DNA from 4 places in the Hydrogenispora ethanolica genome. Region 4 is predicted to be linked to each of the others. Evidence: riboswitches for the same ligand, from Rfam matches in the RefSeq annotation. Region 4 holds a riboswitch; each other region holds the start of a gene.
The links. A riboswitch is a leader RNA that binds a small molecule or an ion and turns the genes downstream of it on or off. The one in region 4 is predicted to bind S-adenosylmethionine.
Positions count from the first base shown of each region.

Region 1 (3,441 bases), on a different contig from region 4:
CGCCGAATCCGATGAGGGCGCCGGCGCCCTGCGGCAAGTATTTTTGCGCCTTCTGATATTGCGGGCTGTCCGGCAGCCCCGGGTAGTTGACCCAGGAGACTTTGGGGTGCTCTTTGAGGAACGTCGCGACTTTCAAGGCATTTTCGCTGTGGCGCGGCATCCGCAGGTGTAACGTCTCCAGGCCTTGCAAGAATAAGAAAGAATTAAAGGGCGAGGGCGCGGGCCCCAGATCGCGCAGCAGCGTGACGCGGGCCTTCAGAATATAGGCGATGTTGCCGATGGGCTTGAGCGCTTCCACGAAATTGATCCCATGGTAGCTCGGGTCGGGCTCGGCGATCAGCGGGAATTTGCCGTTCGTCCAGTCGAATTTTCCGGAATCGACGATGACGCCGCCGATGGAAGTGCCATGGCCGCCGATGAACTTGGTGGCGGAGTAAACCACGATATCCACGCCGTGTTCGATCGGGCGAATCAGGTAGGGAGTGGAGGTATTATCCACGATAAACGGCAGGCCATGCCGGTGCGCGATCTCCGCCACCGCTTCGAAATCCAGGACATCCAGCTTCGGATTGCCGATGGATTCGCCGTAAATGGCTTTGGTCTTTTCGGTGATGGCTTTTTCGAAGTTCTGCGGATCGCTGGAATCGACGAACTTGACGGTGATTCCAAGCCGCGCCAATGTGTAATGGAATAGGTTATAGGTGCCGCCGTAAAGATTGTCGGCGGAGACGATCTCATCGCCGGTCTGGGCGATGTTTAAAATCGCCAGCGAGATCGCGGCCTGGCCCGAGGCCACCGCCAAGGCGCCGACGCCGCCGTCCAGCGCGGCAAGGCGTTTTTCGAAAACATCGGAGGTGGGATTCATCAGCCGGGTGTAGATATTGCCGAACTCCTTCAGGCCGAAAAGATTGGCGGCATGTTCGGTATCTTTGAATTGGTACGATGAGGTCTGATAGATCGGCACCGCCCGCGCTCCGGTGGTCGGATCGGCCTCTTGGCCGCCGTGTACCGCGAGAGTTTCCCAGTGATAATTGTTGGACATGGATAATTCCTCCTTCGTAATGAGTCGATGGCCGTTCAAATCGTGGGGTTTGGCAGGGAGCTGACGAGGGCTGGCTTCTAGTTCTTCCCAAAAATAAAAACCCCCTTTGTCAAGAAAGGGGGTAGCTTTTTTAAACCCCCTTATCTTTCGAAACTTGCTCAGTTTCGCTGGAATTGGCACCATGTCGTCTGGATATCACGATGGTTGCCGAGGCATCTTCGGGCCAGTCCCTCCACCTCTCTGGATAAGGTATTCTAATCTTGTCAATTCCTATAAATTTAATAGGAATATTTTGTATATACTATATTATAAGCCGGATGAAGTGTCAAGTAAAATTTTTGCATGCAGCGGATGGGAAAACCCGCTGGCGTCCGCCCAAAAACTTGGCGGAAGTTTCGAATTTAACTTGACTAATGATATGGCAATACTTATAATTTTGATCAATAATCATAAGCAAGCGCTCTTATCCAGAGAGGGGAAGGGAAAGGCCCGATGATCCCTCGGCAACCGGCGGCAGCGTCGCGCGGTGCCAATTCCTACAGGGAAACCTGGGAGATGAGAGGAACGAGCCAACCAAGCCTCTTCCTTTCGGAAGAGGTTTTTTTGCGAATACTACTTTCAAGGAGGTCTTTCCATGCCCATCAAAATCCCGGACAATTTGCCGGCTACCGAGACGCTGACGAATGAGAACATCTTCGTCATGCCGGAGGACCGCGCATTTCATCAGGACATCCGGCCGCTGCGGATCGCGATCCTGAACCTGATGCCTACCAAGATCACCACGGAGACGCAGTTGTTGCGGCTGCTCGGCAATTCGCCGCTGCAGGTCGACATCACCCTGTTGTTTCCCGAAAGCCATCAGTCCAAAAATACCGCTCCGGAACATTTGGAAGCTTTTTATAAAACCTTTCGGGAAGTACAGGACCAGAAGTTTGACGGAATGGTCATTACGGGCGCTCCGGTCGAGCAGCTGGATTTCGAAGAAGTGACCTACTGGGAAGAGTTGGGCCAAATCATGGAATGGACCAAGCACCACGTCTTTTCTACGCTGCATATCTGTTGGGCGGCGCAAGCCGGTCTGTTTTACCACTACGGAGTGCCCAAGTATCCGCTGGCCAGCAAAATGTTCGGGGTCTTCAGCCACCGCGTTACCAAGCAGTATGTAAAATTGCTGCGCGGCTTCGACGACTGTTTTTTGGCGCCCCACTCCCGCCATACCGAGGTGCGCCGGGAAGACATCCTGAAGGTGCCCGAATTGGAAATCCTGGCCGAATCGGAGCAAGCGGGAACCTATATTGTCGCCAGTAAAGACGGCCGCCGGATCTTTGTCACCGGCCACGCCGAGTATGATCCCTTGACCTTGAAGTGGGAATACGACCGGGACGTCGCGAAGGGCATGACCGTCAGTATCCCCCGGAACTATTATCCCAATGATGATCCCAGCCAGCCGCCGATCGTGCGCTGGCGGGGCCATGCGAATCTTTTATTCACCAATTGGCTGAATTACTATGTGTATCAGGAGACTCCCTACGATCTCAATGCAATTGAGTGAGCTGACATTGACAACTCCGGTAGGAAAAATTATGATGGCTATAGTAAGATGAAAAAAGTCTTTGATCAACCATCTGATGAATTAGGGAAAATAGGTCGCAATCCATTGGAGTGTTCAATGCGACATATCTTCCAGCAATGAATACTTCGAATACTTCAGGGAGGGATTATGATGGCGAAGATTGCCTGCAGCCTGATCGACCTGATCGGCAATACGCCGCTGCTGGAATTGGCCAATTATAACCGCGCGCACGGATTGGAAGCGAAACTCGTTGCCAAGCTCGAATATTTTAATCCGGCGGGCAGTGTCAAAGACCGGATCGGAGCGGCCATGATCCGGGATGCCGAAGAACGGGGCGTTTTAAAACGAGGCTCGGTGATCATCGAGCCGACCAGCGGCAATACCGGGATCGGCCTTGCCATGGTGGCGGCGGCCAAAGGATACCGGTTAATTCTGACCATGCCGGAGACGATGAGCATCGAACGGCGGAATCTTCTGAAAGCGCTGGGTGCGGAGGTGGTCCTGACTCCCGGACCCGAAGGCATGAAAGGCGCGATCCGCAAGTCCGAGGAGTTAGCCGCGGAAATACCGGACTCCTTCATTCCGCAACAGTTCAAGAACCCGGCGAACCCCGCGGTTCACCGCCGGACCACTGCGGAGGAGATCTGGCGAGACAGCGACGGCCAGGTCGATATTTTTGTAGGGGGCGTCGGCACGGGCGGCACCGTCACCGGAGTCGGGGAAGTCCTAAAAGAGCGGAAACCCGGCCTTCAAGTTATCGCAGTGGAACCTTTCAATTCCCCGGTTCTGTCGGGAGGAACCCCGGGTCCGCATATGCTGCAAGGAA
Region 1 is NZ_SLUN01000008.1:74,519-77,959, forward strand. It holds gene EDC14_RS08675 (homocysteine synthase) at 1-1,042, opposite strand, end outside; SAM riboswitch class I at 1,180-1,293, opposite strand; SAM riboswitch class I at 1,503-1,604, shown strand; gene metA (homoserine O-acetyltransferase MetA) at 1,677-2,594, shown strand; gene cysK (cysteine synthase A) at 2,766-3,441, shown strand, end outside.
Region 1: it holds a riboswitch for S-adenosylmethionine, as region 4 does, so the genes downstream of both, metA (homoserine O-acetyltransferase MetA) here and EDC14_RS06635 (trans-sulfuration enzyme family protein) in region 4, are expected to answer to the same signal.

Region 2 (3,441 bases), on a different contig from region 4:
CGATTTTTTCAATGGCTTTTACTTTATTTTCGACTTCACCACGGTGCCCGGCCTCATCCGGCGCTTCAACATGAAGATAGACAAAATCCTGTCCTGCGGCAAAAGCGGCCAGCGCCGCCTCGGCTTTGCCTTTATAGTTGGTGTGGACATTCCCGGTGGCTCCGGGTACTTCAATCACGTTTAATCCGGCGCAAATACCCAAGCCCTTCGCCAGATCCACCGCCGAAATTACCGAACCATGCAGCTGATACTTTTCATGAAAACTGGAAATATTCGGTTTGGTGCCTTGGCCCCAGAGCCAAATGGAGGTTGCCGGCCGCAATCCGCGCTGGATTCTCCGGAGATTGACGGGATGGTTTTTGAGGATGTCGGCGCTTTGTACCATGAATTCCAATAATTGCGCGGCGCCGTCGCCTTTCGGCAAGTGGTCATGAATCGGGCGGTCCGAAATGTCATGGGGCGGGGTCAAGCGGGAAGCGGTGGGGCCCCCGTGCCACACCATCAAATGACGGTAGCTGATTCCGGGATAAAAGTGGATCTGATCGTTGCCAAGCTGGGCTCCGATATCCTGAATTAATACAGCGGCCTCCTCAGTGGAAATCTCATCGGAACTGTAGTCAACCATTGTTTTGGCGGAATAATCGGCATCCTCCGACAAGGTCACGAGATTACAGCGGAAGGCCACGTCGGACGGGCTGAGATCGACTCCGATGCTGACCGCCTCCAACGGAGAACGTCCGGTATAATAAATTTGGGGATTATAACCCATTACCGCCAAATTGGCCACATCGCTTCCGGGGGGCATCCCCGTTGGGACGGTCCTCGCCAAACCGACTGTGCCGTGCTTTGCCAAAAAATCCATCTGGGGTTTATGACTAACTTCCAAAGGCGTCTGACCGTTTAATTCGGGAACCGGATAGTCCGCCATGCCATCGCCCAGGATTACTAAATACTTCATGAAATCACCGTCCCGGTATGATAAAATATGAAACTGTAAAAATTATAACATTTCATTAAACCCCGCTCAATAAAGTTATGATTTCATTTTTAATTTTGAAGCGCCAACTTTCAAGAAGTTTCGGAGCGAACCGGTTGAAATGATAATCGCGGTAGAGAGAAGGGTAATCAAATGAAAAGCCAACCCGCATCTTTTTATTTCATGATTTGCCTCATTTGTCTCATTGCCTCCGGAATTTTATTTTTAACTCGATTTCGGGCTCAGGTACCCGTCCGGATTGATTTTGACAAACAGTTTCAGGAGTACCGGTTATCAAAGTAAGCCCGCGAATGCCATAGGGAACATTTTCGGCAAAAAAGTCAAAATAAATAATTTTATTTAAATCCTTGACGATTCTTGATCAAAATAATATACTATTAAATTAGATTCATTCATATCCTCATCAAGAGAGGTGGAGGGACTGGCCCGATGAGACCTCGGCAACCTTCGTGTGAGAGCGAACTGGTGCCAAATCCAGCAGGGAATCCTGGCAGATGAGAGGTTATTCGCTTTTATGCCTCTTTATTGAGGCTTTTTTATTTTATGCAACTTGGAGGTGTCGCCGTGTGAAAAGTTATGCGGAGATTAATGAAAAGATTAAGCAGGGAAAGGCCGTAGTCGTTACGGCTGAAGAGATCATCGATCTGGTTCAGGAGAAGGGTTATCAGAAGGCCGCAGCGGAAATCGATGTTGTGACAACAGCCACATTTGGCCCGATGTGTTCTTCCGGGGCTTTTTTAAATTTTGGCCATTCGGATCCGCCCATTCGCATGAGCAAGGTATCGCTCAATAATGTACCGGCTTATGCGGGAGTCGCCGCGGTCGATGCCTATATCGGCGCCACCGAACTATCGGAGACTCAAGGCTTTCAATATGGCGGTGCTCATGTCATTGAAGACTTAATCAGCGGGAAACAGGTGGAGTTAAAAGCGTTATCCTACGGGACGGACTGCTATCCGCGCAAAGAGATTCATACCTATATTACCTTGCAAGACCTGAATCAAGCTTATTTATTTAATCCGCGGAATGTCTATCAAAACTATGCGGCGGCAGTGAATTCGTCTTCTAAGACCATCTATACCTACATGGGAACTTTGCTGCCGAATTTCGGCAATGTTACTTATTCTACATCCGGCGAACTCAGCCCATTACTAAATGATCCGTACTATCGAACGATTGGAATCGGCACCCGCATCTTTTTAGGCGGAACGGTTGGGTACGTAGCATGGGAAGGAACGCAACACAATCCGCTGCAAAAAAGGGCCGAAAACGGCGTGCCGCTTTCTAGCGCCGGGACATTGGCGTTGATCGGGAACCTGAAAGAGATGAAACGCGATTTTTTACGGGCTGCTCTATTTGATCGTTACGGAGTCACGATGTACGTCGGCGTGGGGATTCCCATACCGATTTTGGATGAGGAAATGTTGCGTTTTACCGCCATTTCCAACCGGGAGATTCAGACGACGATTGTCGACTATAGTGTCCCGGAACGCAGTAAACCCAACTATGGCCTGGTAAGTTATGAACAGTTGCGCTCCGGAAGAGTCACCGTTCAGGGAAAATCAGTGCCTACTGCGCCTTTGTCATCACTTTATCAAGCTCGTCGGATCGCCGCTATCCTGAAAGAGTGGATTACCCTTGGTCAGTTTACATTGACGGAACCCGTTCAAGCTTTGCCGTTAGAAAACAAACTGAATTCATTGGAGATCCACGCCAAGGAGGCTTCCCAACATGCCTAAAACGAGAATCGTTCTTTCATTCCCGCCCAGTTTGACAGAGGTGCCGTTAACCTACCATTTGGTCAAGGAGTTTGATCTGGCAATCAATATCCTAAAAGCGAAGATCACGCCCGGAGAAGAAGGGAAACTGGTCATCGAGCTTTCCAACGGTTCCGAAGCCAATATCCAAGCGGGCATCCAGTATATTATTTCTCAAGGAGTTCACGTCGAGCCGATAGGGAAGGAAATCGTGTGGAATGAAGCCGAGTGTATTCACTGCGGGGCCTGCACGGCAGTGTGCCGTTCCAAGGCGCTCACTATCGCCGCTCCGGACTGGCAGTTATCTTTTGACAAGGAACAGTGCATTGTTTGTGAATCATGCGTAAAGGCTTGCCCCATGCAGATTATTCAGGCGACTTTTTAAGTTTTTAAGATAGTGCCAGTGTTACGGCATTTTCACGTTAAGGAATACTTATAATGGATAAAGATCCGGAGTACTTAAAAAAGACGGACGTTGAAAGGGATTATCGGGCTTACCACGCCGGCGACTTAATTCGTTCCAGAGTGGTTATTGGTGAAAGCGATTTATGGATTTTGAGCGATCAGGCCGTGGAGGAGCGGGTAAAAAAATTACTGTTGGAGTTGCGGCGTCATTTAAAAGAATATATCTATCACCATCCGCTTTTTGCGAAAACGCTCGTTCCCTATCCGCCGGATTCGACAGCC
Region 2 is NZ_SLUN01000022.1:10,703-14,143, reverse strand. It holds gene EDC14_RS16630 (cofactor-independent phosphoglycerate mutase) at 1-958, opposite strand, end outside; SAM riboswitch class I at 1,395-1,498, shown strand; gene EDC14_RS16625 (homocysteine biosynthesis protein) at 1,564-2,736, shown strand; gene EDC14_RS16620 (NIL domain-containing protein) at 2,729-3,139, shown strand; gene EDC14_RS16615 (UPF0280 family protein) at 3,193-3,441, shown strand, end outside.
Region 2: it holds a riboswitch for S-adenosylmethionine, as region 4 does, so the genes downstream of both, EDC14_RS16625 (homocysteine biosynthesis protein) here and EDC14_RS06635 (trans-sulfuration enzyme family protein) in region 4, are expected to answer to the same signal.

Region 3 (3,441 bases), on a different contig from region 4:
TCCGATTCAGCTCGTCGAAGGAACTCAAGTTCATTTGACCGTTGATCCCAAAAAAGACGGGAATCCCGAATACATTTATGTAGACTACCCAACCTTAATTAAGGATGTTAAGATTGGCGGCACCATCTTTTTAGCGGATGGAATGATACAACTTTCGGTTATTGGAGCTGAAGGACATGAACTGAAATGCGAAGTCTTGAATGGCGGTGAATTATCCTCAAAAAAGGGAGTAACCCTTCCCGGAGTATCCGTCAATCTCCCGGCTTTAATGGAAAAAGATCGTTCCGACATAGAATTCGTCATCCAGCAAAAAGTCGATTTTATTGCGGTGTCGTTTGCCCGAAAAGCGGAGCATCTGGCGGAAATCCGCGCACTCGTTAATGAACTTGGCGGAGATCAACTGATCATCGCTAAAATTGAAAATGAAGAAGGCTTCCGCAATAGTGAGGAGATTTTACAAGCATGTGATGGCATTATGGTGGCTCGGGGCGATTTAGGCACGGAAGTACCTCCCGAAGAGGTTCCGCTGATTCAAAAGTTTTTAATTGAAATTTGCAATGCAGCAGGGAAACCTGTGATTACTGCCACGGAGATGCTGGAGTCAATGATTCGAAACCCTCGGCCGACCCGGGCTGAAGTGACGGATATCGCCCACGCAATCCTGGATGGAACAGACGCAATTATGCTTTCCGCTGAAACTGCCGTAGGAAAATATCCGGTTACTGCGGTTGAGATCATGTCCCGAGTCGCTAAGAGTATTGAGAATTCTTTGAAATTTGAAGATATTCTCGCTAAAAAGAAGGTTAGTTCTTTTCCAACTGTCAGTGACGCCATAAGCCATGCGACCTGTCAAACCGCATTAGATCTAAAAGCAGCGGCAATCATTAGTTCAACTCAATCGGGGAGTACCGCCCGAACGGTTTCGAAATATCGTCCTCAGGCACCGATTGTGGCTGTTACGCCTTCGCTGCGAATAGCTCAACAACTAGCTTTATCTTGGGGCGTGTTCCCGGTAATTGTTCCCCCCGCCAATGATATTGACGAGATGCTTGATGTTAGCATTGAAGCAGCTAAAAAGACCGGATTCATTCGAAGTAAGGATTTGGTGGTCATTACCGCTGGAGTACGTACTGGAATTCCTGGTTCCACCAATTTATTACAAGTTCTATATGTCGAATAATTGGTTAAACTTTTAGTACGCCATAATGGCGCAGAGTCATTCTTGCACTCTTGAACATATTTGCACCTTCGTCATCTTTAGCGAGAGTTTGGTTTCTCGACGAGGGAACTTTAACAGAGGTGAACGTTATGATCACTATTGATCAGAATAATTTTCAAAATACTGTCATGGAATCCCAATTACCGGTACTCGTTGATTTTTGGGCACCTTGGTGTGGTCCCTGCCGCATGGTAGCGCCAATTGTTGAAGAGATTGCGGCAGAATTTGAGGGTAAAATTCAGGTCGGGAAAATCAATGTTGACGAAAATCAGGAGTTAGCAGGACAATTTGCTGTAATGAGTATCCCGACGCTTTGTCTGTTTGTTAAGGGTAATCCGGTGCTAAGATTAGTAGGATTCCGTCAAAAACGAGAACTTGTGGCAGAAATTACCAAGCATTTAGCCTGAAATTCAGATAAAGTTTGACAAGGTTTCTAGTTTTCGATATAATGCTTACGAGTTATTTCTATTAATTTTATACTCATCAAGAGAGGTGGAGGGATAGGGCCCGATGATACCCAGCAACCCGGGGTTATTCCGCAGGGTGCTAATTCCCCCCGGAGGAAGTTCTGGGAAGATGAGCCTGTCTTTCCCTTCCAAAGTGGAAGGGTTTATTTTTTAGTAAGGATAAAGGAGTTGCTGCCAATGACTAAAAAACATTTATTTACCTCTGAGTCGGTAACGGAGGGGCATCCGGATAAAATTTGTGATCAAATTTCCGATGCTGTATTAGACGCGATAATCAGCCAAGATCCGAATGCCAGAGTCGCTTGTGAAACTGCTGTAACTACTGGGTTAGTTTTGGTGATGGGGGAAATTACCACTAATTGTTATGTGGACATTCCCAAAATTGCGCGTCAAACTATCCGCGAAATCGGATACACCCGCGCTAAATTTGGTTTTGACAGTGAAACTTGTGCAGTCCTTACATCAATTGATGAACAGTCACCTGATATCGCTTTAGGTGTTGATAAAGCCTTGGAAGCGAAACAAGGTGAAATGAGCGAGCAAGAAATCGAGGCAACCGGAGCTGGCGATCAAGGAATGGTCTTCGGTTTCGCCTGTGACGAAACTCCTGAGTATATGCCCATGCCAATATCACTGGCGCATCAATTGACGCGCCGTTTAGCGGCAGTTCGTAAAGCAAATGAATTGGATTATTTACGTCCGGATGGAAAAAGTCAAGTTACTGTAGAGTACGAAAATAATATCCCGGTACGGGTAGATACGGTTATTATCTCAACACAACATGATCCAAGCATTATGCACGACCAGATTGAAAAAGAGATCATCGAAAAAGTAGTATTACCTGTAATCCCCGGTCATTTAATTGATGAACGTACTAAATATTATATTAACCCAACCGGTAGATTTGTCGTGGGAGGACCGCAAGGAGATTCAGGCTTAACTGGTCGCAAAATTATTGTAGATACTTACGGCGGGGCCGCTCGCCATGGCGGCGGAGCATTTTCCGGAAAAGATCCTACCAAAGTGGACCGGTCTGCTGCATATGCCGCGCGCTATGCCGCAAAGAATATTGTAGCCGCGGGGCTTGCCAAACGATGTGAGATTCAAGTTTCTTATGCCATCGGAGTTGCCAAACCGGTATCTATCATGGTGGATACGTTTGGCACCGGAGTTATTCCCGATATGGAGATCGTTGAATTAATAAAGAAATATATTGATCTACGCCCTGCGGCGATTATTCGTAATTTAGAATTGCGTAGACCGCTTTATCGGCAAGTGGCTGCTTATGGACACTTCGGTCGGAATGATTTGGATCTTCCTTGGGAAAAATTGGACAAAGTGGCATTTCTTAAATAAAACTTTTGACGTGTAGGATGGGTCAAAGGTGGCAATATAAGCGATAATAAATGCATGGATAGCCGGCAAGCCCGGCTTTTTTTATTCGGCTATTCGAGAAATATAGAATCTAAAGGTATAAAGTTATTTTTTAACAATGCCGAATGTTTTACTAATAGACCCTAAGGGGTGTTTGAATGCCGGAAATTATTGATTTCAGCATGGTTGACAAAATTATCAAAGAGACAGTCGCTGCCATAGAGGTAAGTAAAGCGAGTCTTTTCGACATTGCTGAAAGCGCGAAAAGTGTTCAAAAAAGAATGCAATCGGATTTTGAACAGGTATGCGAGGAAGTCGGACGTGTTATTGAAACAGTAGACCGGTTAGAAGCAAATTATAAAAAGGCCCGTATTCATTTAA
Region 3 is NZ_SLUN01000022.1:47,590-51,030, reverse strand. It holds gene pyk (pyruvate kinase) at 1-1,180, shown strand, start outside; gene trxA (thioredoxin) at 1,309-1,626, shown strand; SAM riboswitch class I at 1,697-1,802, shown strand; gene metK (methionine adenosyltransferase) at 1,864-3,042, shown strand; gene EDC14_RS16820 (sensor histidine kinase) at 3,219-3,441, shown strand, end outside.
Region 3: it holds a riboswitch for S-adenosylmethionine, as region 4 does, so the genes downstream of both, metK (methionine adenosyltransferase) here and EDC14_RS06635 (trans-sulfuration enzyme family protein) in region 4, are expected to answer to the same signal.

Region 4 (3,441 bases):
ATGGTCGCCCTGCTCCAGAATGGAAAGGGCCGAGGCGGTGGCGGCCATCCCCGAGGCGAAGGCATAGGCGTGGGTCCCGTTCTCCAGTGCCGCCAGGGTGTTCTCCAGCGCCTCCCGGGTCGGATTCCCGGAGCGGGAATAGTCGTAAGCGCCGGGATGCTCCACATCGGGCTGGTGGAAGGTGGAGGCTTGATAGATCGGGATGCTCAGGGCGCCGGTGCGCGGGTCCAGTTCATTCCCGTTATGCAGGATTCGGGTGGCATATTTCATCACGATTCACTCCTCGAAATATTCCGGGGGACAGCCGGCCCGGCGTCATTGCATGGCCTGTTCCAGATCGGCGATGAGGTCTTCCAGGGCTTCGATCCCCACCGACAGCCGCAGCAGGTCGTCGGTCACTCCGATCCGCTCCCGGACTTCCGCCGGAATGTCGGCGTGAGTCTGCCGGACCGGGTAAGTGATCAGGCTCTCGACCCCGCCCAGGCTCTCGGCGAAGGTGATCACCCGGACCCGGTTGATGAGCCGTTCCACCTGGGCCGGATCCTTCACGGTGAAGGAGAGCATCGCTCCGAAGCCCGAGGCCTGGCGGGCCAGGATCGCGTGGCCGGGATGGTCCGGCAAGCCCGGGTAGAGCACCCGCCCCACGGCCGGGTGCGCCGCGAGCCAGCGGGCGATTCCGGCGGCGTTGGCCTGCTGCCGTTCCAGCCGGAGGGCCAGCGTCTTAAGGCCGCGCAGCATCAGCCAGCTGTCCTGCGGCCCCAGGACCGCGCCGGTGGAATTCTGAACGAAGCGGATCCGCTCGCTCCACTCCGGGGTCCGGGCGACCACGATCCCCGAGAGCAGATCGTTGTGGCCGCTCAAAAACTTGGTGCCGCTATGGACCGCCAAATCGGCCCCCAGCTCCAACGGGCGTTGGAGGTAGGGAGTCATAAAGGTATTGTCGACGATCACCGCCAGCCCCAACCCGTGGCCCAGGGCGATGACCCGCTCCAGGTCGGTCACTTTCATCAGCGGATTGGTGGGCGTCTCGATCAGCAGCGCCTTGGTCCGGCCGGGCTGCACCGCCCGTTCGAGCGCCTCCAAGGCGGTGGCATCGGCGTAACTGGCGGCGATCCCGAACGGCTTGAAGTTCCGCTCCAGCAGCCGGTAGGTTCCGCCGTAAAGGTCGTCCGAGACCACGATATGGTCGCCGGCGGAGAAGGCCATCAGCACCGCGGTGAGCGCCGCCATCCCCGAGGCGAAGGCGAAGCCGCGGTCGCCCCGTTCCAGTTCGGCCAGGACCTGTTCCAGCGCCTGGCGGGTCGGGTTGACCGAGCGGGAATAATCATACCCCGTGCTCACGCCCAACGCCGGATGGCGAAAGGTGGCGGTCTGGTAGATCGGGGTGCTCACCGCCCCCGTCGGCGCGTCGGTACAGAGGCCCGCATGGGCCAGAACGGTTTCGATCTTCATCGGACTTCCTCCTCGTCAAACCAAAAAGCCTCTCTCCGGTGGAAAGAGGCCTGCATGAACGCGCTGTCCTCTCTCATCTGCCAGGTTACCCTGCCGGAATTGGCACCCTGCTCGCGCACAAGGTTGCCGAAGGTTCATTGGGCCGGTCCCTCCCCTTCTCTCGATAAGAGTCTGTTTCGGTCGAATATGAAATTGGAATACCCACTAAAATTATGGAATTTATCAGTAATTTCTGATTATTCTACCATAATCCGGCCGCTTCGTCAAGAGGTGGTTTCCGGCGCGACCCGCCCGGCTTCCGTTTTCAAGCCCGGCCGGCCGCAGGAGGCCCGGATCACTAATTCGGTCGGGAGGACGATCCCCTTCTCCTCGGGAATCTCCCCGTGCATCAGCCGGAACAATTGAACGGCGGCCGCCTCGCCCAGCGCCGCGATGGGCTGGCGGACCGCGCTGATAGCCGGCGCGAAATAATTGTAGAGCGGGTGATCGTCAAAAGTCGCCACGCCCAGGTCCTCCGGCAAGCGCAGCCCTTCTTCCCGGGCCGCCTGTAACACCCCGGTGACCAAGTCGCCGGCAGCGGCAAAAATCGCCGTGACCCCTATCCCCGAGCGGATGATCTCCCGGCTGATCTCGCCGGCCCGCAAGGTCCAGTACGGGCAGTGGTAAACCAGCCCCGGGTCGAGCCCGGCGGCCGCCATGGCCTGTCGAAAACCGCCCACCCGCGCGATGACGCTGGGGTAATGCTCCGGCCCCGCCAGCATGGCGATGCGGCGGTGGCCCAAGCCGATCAAATGCTCGGTCATGCGCCGCGCCCCGCCGGCGTTGTCCACATCCACATAGTAATGGGAGATGCTAACGCTCTTGCCCACCATCACGAAGGGGAAATCCTTCAGCAGGAGCTCGGCCAGTTGCTTGTCGCCGAACTGCTCCGCGCCGATGATCAGCCCGTCGATGCGCCGGCCCTTCAGGATCGACTGATAGGCTGAAGCCACGTCCTCCTCGGACCGGGCGGTGGAGAGCAGCACATTATAGTTTTGAGCGGCCGCCCGTTCGGTGATCGCCGTCAACAGGCCCGGCCAATAGGCGGTGGCCATGGAATAACCGCCGGTATGCGGGATGATCACCCCGATATTGCCCGAGCGTTTGGCCGCCAGGCCGTGGGCCGAGGCATTGGGCTGGTAGTCCAGCTCTTTGATGAGTTTTAAGATCCGTTTGCGGGTCTCTTCCCCCACGCCGGGACCGCCGTTGATCACCCGCGAAACGGTGCCGGTGGAGACCCGGGCCATCTCCGCCAGGTCTTTAATGGTTATGGTCATCGCCAGTCCACCTCGAATGGGCAGCGCGCCTTGGGCGTTATGCCCCGGCGCGCTGCCCATCAGCTTGCTAAAACGTTATACTTCCCCATTATACCGGAGCGCCGGGGGCGGAGCAACAACTTCCATCGTTTTCCCGCCGGTCGTCCATGAGGCCGCGGTTTACAGCAACGGATTCTGCAAGGTATCCACCGGCGCGTAATCGTCGGTGAGCAGCGACAACCCTTCGTACCAGCCATTCTTGCGCAAACGGGGCTCATCCACCAGCGTCTGGGCATAGGACGGCACATCCTCGCGGATCCGGCCCGCGCGGAACAGCGCCTCTGCCCGGTCCCGCCAGGTCCGGGGGGACCAGCGGCGCGGGTTGCGGGTAGCGATCAGGATCATATTCCGCTCATAGCTGTCACTCTCATCCCAGATCCCCACCGGGAAGAGGTAAACCTGGGGAAAGACCGCCGCATAGGTATGGCCCATCGCCCGGAGCAGGCCGCTGCGCGAGCCCTTGATGGCGCCGATGACATTGGAGACGACCGCGCCGTCCCGGTCCAGCACCCGGCGGACCGAGCGGAAGAATTGGTACGTCGCCAGGTGGTAGGGAATGGTGCTCTCCGAATAGGCGTCGATGACCACCAGGTCGTAGGGACGGATTTTACCGGCCGCGATGGCCCCGGCCCGC
Region 4 is NZ_SLUN01000005.1:211,080-214,520, reverse strand. It holds gene EDC14_RS06640 (trans-sulfuration enzyme family protein) at 1-270, opposite strand, end outside; gene EDC14_RS06635 (trans-sulfuration enzyme family protein) at 316-1,452, opposite strand; SAM riboswitch class I at 1,523-1,622, opposite strand; gene EDC14_RS06630 (LacI family DNA-binding transcriptional regulator) at 1,716-2,768, opposite strand; gene EDC14_RS06625 (fused MFS/spermidine synthase) at 2,928-3,441, opposite strand, start outside.